DNA from 2 places in the Paenibacillus sp. FSL L8-0641 genome. Region 1 is predicted to be linked to the other one. Evidence: a T-box and tRNA genes for the amino acid it is inferred to sense, from the RefSeq annotation. Region 1 holds a T-box; the other holds one or more tRNA genes.
What was found. A T-box is a leader RNA that pairs with one kind of tRNA and senses whether it is charged. The one in region 1 lies ahead of argS (arginine--tRNA ligase), so its partner is inferred to be a tRNA-Arg.
Positions count from the first base shown of each region.

Region 2: it has a tRNA-Arg gene. The T-box ahead of argS (arginine--tRNA ligase) is inferred to sense a tRNA for this amino acid. The anticodon was not compared.

Region 1 covers NZ_JBBOUW010000001.1:2,275,774-2,278,964, reverse strand. The annotation lists gene argS (arginine--tRNA ligase) at 1-1,204, opposite strand, end outside; T-box leader at 1,267-1,523, opposite strand; gene MKY16_RS10415 (four-helix bundle copper-binding protein) at 1,601-1,930, opposite strand; gene MKY16_RS10410 (MogA/MoaB family molybdenum cofactor biosynthesis protein) at 2,192-2,707, shown strand; gene MKY16_RS10405 (nicotinate phosphoribosyltransferase) at 2,774-3,191, opposite strand, start outside.
Region 2 covers NZ_JBBOUW010000001.1:212,392-215,582, forward strand. The annotation lists gene MKY16_RS00935 (PdaC/SigV domain-containing protein) at 1-205, shown strand, start outside; gene clpP (ATP-dependent Clp endopeptidase proteolytic subunit ClpP) at 333-929, opposite strand; tRNA gene MKY16_RS00945 (tRNA-Arg) at 1,140-1,214, opposite strand; gene MKY16_RS00950 (sugar-binding transcriptional regulator) at 1,484-2,521, shown strand; gene gap (type I glyceraldehyde-3-phosphate dehydrogenase) at 2,616-3,191, shown strand, end outside.

The DNA.
Region 1 (3,191 bases):
GTTCCTGTAAACCAGGGTTCTTCTGAGTAATGATGCCTTGAGCACGCGCTACAGCTTCATCCAGCACCTCCTCCAGCTTCACAACCTTGCCACGTCTTGTGGACATTTTCTTACCCGCAAACCGCATTAATCCAAACGGCACATGCTCACATTGCTCCGCCCATGCCTCCCCTGCATGCTTCAGCACCGCAAACACCTGCTGGAAATGCAACTTCTGTTCTCCACCAACGACGTACAGCAAACGATCAGCCTTCATCACTTCATGACGATAAATCGCTGTTGCCAGATCACGTGTCGGATAAATGGTGGTTCCATCCTTTTTCAGAATAAGACACGGAGGCAGTTCCTCGTCTTCCAGGCGAACTACGAGCGCCCCATCACTTTCCTCCAACAATCCTTTTGCTCTTAATTGATCAATAACTGCCTGCATCTTATCATTGTAAAAACTTTCTCCCAGCACATGGTCAAATGCAATGTTTAGACGCTGGTACATACGATCAAATTCACCCAGACTGATTTCAACAAAAAACTCCCATAGTTGTCGAGCCTCCGCATCCCCATGTTCCAAACGTCGGAACCACTCGCGCCCTTCATCCTCCAAAGTCGGATCATGATCGGCCTCCTGATGAAAACGCACATATAGCTTTAGCGATTCACCAATCGGATCATGTTGTAACTGCTCCTCATTTCCCCATCTTTTATAGGCCGCAATTTGCTTACCAAACTGTGTTCCCCAATCCCCAAGATGATTCACACTAATAGGTACATAACCTGTTTCACCAAGTATGCGATACAAGGCAGCACCGATAACCGTAGAGCGAAGATGACCGATACCAAACGGTTTGGCAATATTAGGCGAGGACATATCAATAACTACCCGCTGCCCGTTCCCGATATTAGGCCTGAGGAAATCAGCCTTGCTCAATTCAGCAAGCATAAGCGGAATATGAACCGATCGATCCAAGGTTATGTTTACATAGGCACCCGATGCTGAAGCGGTTAAACCTTCTTTATGGCCTACTAGTTCCGCCAATTCCAGTGCAATGTGCTGCGGAGACTTTCGAAACTTTTTAGCCAGCATAAAACAGGGAAACGCCACATCTCCCCATTCAGGCTGCGGAGGCACCTCAAATAAAGATAAAATTTCTTTTTCCTCCAAGCCCGTATGGGCTAATATCGCTTGAGCAGCAATCCTCATTAACATGATGATCTCTCTCCTTCTTTTTATAGAATCTAACAAAAAAAGCCCCCGCCTCTTGAAATCATTCAAGAGACGAGAACTTCAATATCCCGCGGTACCACTCTTCGTAAATCGGTTGTGCAGCTAAAGCTAACTACACAAATCGCGATTTCACTCCAATGACTAATAACGGTGTCTGCCGGGCTGATCTACTAGAAGTTCTGCTCGTTGGATCAACCGTCTCCCGGGTGCGCTTCACATCGGACCTCATACCGGCTTCCACCTCTTCCGGCTCGCTGTAATGATACGGCTCAGCTGCTACTTTCCCGTTCCGTGACGTTAATTCCATTCATTATACAAACCTATTCAGTAGAAAGCAACCTATTATTTCCTCTTCAGGCACTAGTTCCATATATGTAATTACACTGCCACCAATTGGCGGCATGCCTGAACGCAACGACGGCAGGCTTCTGCACAATGTTTACAATGATCATGGGAATGCTTGCTGCATTCAGCAGCACATACCTCACAGGCCTTGGCGCATAGCTCACAGATTTGCTCGGCAAAATCCGTTCCACGCTGCATCATTTGAGCAGCAAATCCGCATATTTCTGCACATTCCCTACTCACTCGAATACATTCACGCAGCATAGCTAAATCATATTCCTTCAAACTCGCTACGTAACATACATTGCAAGCGTTCATACATTCCAGGCAAGCATCCACGCATTGTTGGTATGAATGATTCATATTACATTACCTCCCAGTTGTTGACCCTGCTGTACTATTACCCACTGTCCCTTGAGGTTAATCATTTGATGTGCGCGCTTTCAATAAAACAAGACAATACAATCCCGACTTATGTAAGGAAGTGTACTATATTCCAGTGTGCAAATGCAAGGATATTAATCACATGGATTTTTAGCCCCTGTTTCTGACTTGCATACGCTCAGTCATTGCTCTATTGTAAAAAGTGTATGTCTAACCACCGATCAAGGAGTGAACATTTTAATGAATATGTCTTCTGTAGAGGAACACCGTCAGGAATCCCCCCAACAAGTGAATTGCATGGTCGTGACTGTCTCGGACACACGCACCGTGGAAACAGATACTGGGGGACGACTGCTCATGGATCTACTAGAAACCAATGGATATACAGTTGTTCGATATGTCATCGTCAAGGATGACTACGAAGGTATTCAGCAGTTAGTATCCGAAGCAGCGGCACAGGATGACATCGAGGCTGTTCTTTTGACAGGTGGTACCGGTATTTCTCCACGTGATACTACTTATGAAGCTGTCTCCTCTCTACTGGATAAGGAACTACCTGGCTTTGGGGAAATCTTCCGTTATTTAAGCTATGCTGAGGACATTGGTTCAGCAGCTATCTTAAGCCGGGCTGTAGCTGGCACTGTGGGTCAGACAGCTGTATTTTCTATGCCTGGCTCACGCGGAGCCGTTCGTTTGGCAATGGAACGCATTATTGTCCCTGAGCTACGACATGTGATGAGAGAAATTTATAAATAAGCTCCTATTTCCTACATGCTCCAACACAAAGAGGCACCCCATGCATTCATGAGGTGCCTCTTCCAACTATTCTTTTTCTTCAACTTCGGGCTGCATATAGCTGTCGATCAGCTTTTGCTTTAGCTCCCATACCTTCTCGCTCAGATTTACACGATAAATTTCAGGGTTCAGCTTCCTCAAATATTCTGGCCAGAACAGTTTTAACTGTGAAGTATGGTAGGCACGAATTTCATCCAGCTCGGGAAGCTCATATACCTTCTGTCCATTTATAAAAATAGGCTCAAGCATCGGCACGGCTTCGTAATTTTCTACATACTTCTTCATATACGGATGCAAAGGGTTAAACAGCTTCAGGCGCTTACCATTACGCGGACGCTCTTCATCCGGAAAAGAAATATAATCGGCTACAGCTCTCCCTTTCTTCTTATCCACAATGCGATATACATCCTTTTTGCCTGGTGTGGATACTTTTTCTGGATTCCCC
Region 2 (3,191 bases), 2.1 Mb from region 1:
AATCGATGCGCTTCAGGCTGGTGAAGGATTCGGTAAATTTAAAGAGTTGGCGGCAGATCAGAATTTTTATGTGACGAACAGTGGAGTAACAATCGTGTTTGATTTGTATGATTATGCGCCATACGCGTATGGAATTCCGGAGTTTACCTACTCGTTCGGTCAACTGCTGCCTCAAGGCGGAAAGCCTTTTGCGGGACAGATTTAATAGTAGAAATGAGTAAGTTGGACTGTCTATACTCTAAAAAACAATAAAGCAAAAAAGCTGCCTACCGGATAATAACATCCGGAGCAGCTTTTTCATTTACCAGCTATTGAGAGGCAAATTTTTTCTCTTATACACCTTCTGGAGAGGAGCTAGTTAGCACTTTATCAATAATACCGTATTCTTTGGCATCATCAGCAGACATGAAGTAGTCACGGTCTGTATCTTTTTCAATACGTTCCAGTGGTTGGCCTGTGCGATCTGCGAGAATGCGGTTCAGTTTATCACGCATTTTCAGAATGCGGCGTGCGCGGATTTCGATATCCGTTGCCTGGCCTTGTGCACCACCCAGAGGTTGGTGAATCATAATTTCACTGTTTGGCAAAGCGAAACGTTTACCTTTGGCGCCTGCATTCAGCAAGAACGCGCCCATGGAAGCCGCCATACCTACACAAATCGTAGATACATCAGGTTTAATGTATTGCATCGTATCGAAAATGGCCATACCAGCTGTAATGGAACCGCCAGGACTGTTAATATACAAGTGAATATCTTTTTCAGGATCTTCGGCAGCCAAAAACAGCATTTGCGCAATTATAGAGTTGGCTACAACGTCATTGACGTCCGAGCCTAACAAAATAATGCGATCCTTTAACAGTCTGGAATAAATGTCATAGGCGCGTTCGCCGCGGTTACTTTGTTCTACTACCATAGGAACATAGCTCACGTCAAAAAACCTCCCTTAAATATCGTTAGTGGATTTGGTGGACATGCCGAGTACACGTCCCTTATTTATAAACTGTTAGCGTATTAACCACATGATAAACAATTTCAAACAAAAAGTCAAAGAAAGTCAAACTAATGATTAAAAAAAAGAGCCCTCAGCGCTCTTATTGGTTAAAACATTATATAGAAGCATTTAAGCGTTCATTTAAAATGGCGCGCCCGCGAGGAATCGAACCTCGATCTCAGGCTCCGGAGGCCTACGTCATATCCGTTGGACCACGGGCGCATAGTTGATTCAATGCAAACAACTAACTAATTAAACAGCTAATTGGAAACAAAGATGATTATATGATATACAGCAGTGAATTGCAAGCTTTTATTAAATGCGCATATTCAGACAAATGGTTGAGAAATATAGGTTCAGATAGACTTGCATATGGAGCAAATATTGGTTAAGATATACGTGGGACTTAAAAAGTTATCCCGGGACGTTTTAAGACCAGTTAGAGATAGAGCATTAGAGACAGAACTTAGAAGTGTGCGGGAGTGGAAAGCATGCGAAAGATATTAGAAATACAGAAGCAGCTTCTGCCCGACCTCATGGATGTTTTGAAAAAAAGGTACACGATCCTGCATCAGATTATGCTGTCCGATGTTGTTGGACGCAGAACACTGGCAGCTTCACTGAACATGACCGAGCGCGTGTTGCGCGCCGAAACCGATCTTCTTAAAGCTCAGGGGCTAATTGAGATTGAGAGTGTAGGCATGAAGGTGAGCAAAGCAGGACTGGATCTGCTGGAACAGCTGGAGCCGATTGCGAACAACTTGTTCGGCCTGTCCCAATTGGAGGACCAGATTCGTCAAGCCTATGGTTTGAGGAAGGTGGTTGTCGTTCCAGGGGATTCGGATGTTTCTCCGTTAACAAAGCAGGAGCTGGGGCGCGCTGGAGCAAAAGCGTTGCTAAGTGTTATGGACGACGAGGATGTGGTCGCTGTAACAGGTGGCACGACGATTGCAGACGTGGCGGAACAACTGGCATTGCCTTCTAATGGCCCCCTTAAGGGTGGGTGGTTTGTACCGGCACGCGGGGGTTTGGGAGAAAGCATGGAAATGCAGGCCAACACAATTGCTTCCACAATGGCTCGCAAGGTCGGCGCTCAATACCGTCTGCTCCATGTACCGGATTTGCTCAGCAATCATGCTTACAACTCCTTGCTTGAAGATACGAACATTCAGGATATATTGAGCCTGATTCGCGAGAGTCGTATCATCATTCACGGGATAGGCAACGCCATAGCGATGGCACATAGACGTAAACTTGATCCCGAAACCTTTGCCCAGATCAGCAGTGAAGGGGCGGTAGCCGAATCGTTTGGTTATTATTTTAACGAAGATGGCGTCGTTGTTCACAGAATGCTGACGCTTGGACTCCGATTGGAGGACATTAGGCGTACCGATACGGTTCTAGGTGTAGCTGGAGGCAAGAACAAGGCGGCCGCTATTCATGCGGTACTGCGTTTCGGGCAAGAAGACATTCTAGTCACCGACGAAGGCGCTGCTGTTGAGATTGTAAGTCGTTATTTAAATGATTAATATAGGATTTATGAATCGTGTTGTCTTGACAGGCTTTCGGGTCTGTCTTGAATATATAAAACTAAACTAAACGAACTTTGGGAGGAACTCACTCATGACAGTTAAAGTTGGTATTAATGGTTTCGGACGTATTGGACGCCTTGCTTTCCGTCGGATTCAAAACGTGGAAGGTATTGAAGTAGTAGCAATCAATGACTTGACAGATTCCAAAATGTTGGCACATTTGTTGAAATATGATACAACACAAGGTAATTTCCAAGGACAAGTAGAAGTACATGATGGCTTCTTCAAAGTAAACGGTAAAGAAGTTAAAGTTTTGGCTAACCGCAACCCTGAAGAACTCCCTTGGGGAGACCTGGGTGTAGACATCGTTCTGGAATGCACAGGTTTCTTCACAACTAAAGAAGCTGCTGAGAAACATTTGAAAGGCGGCGCTAAAAAAGTTGTTATCTCCGCTCCAGCTACTGGCGACATGAAAACTGTCGTTTACAACGTAAACCATGAAATTCTGGATGGAACTGAAACTGTAATCTCTGGTGCTTCTTGCACAACGAACTGCCTGGCTCCTATGGCTAAAACACTGCAAGATAAATTTGGTATCGTTGAAGGTTTGATGACTACAATTCATGCTTACACTGGCGACCAAAACACTTTGGATGCTCCACATGCT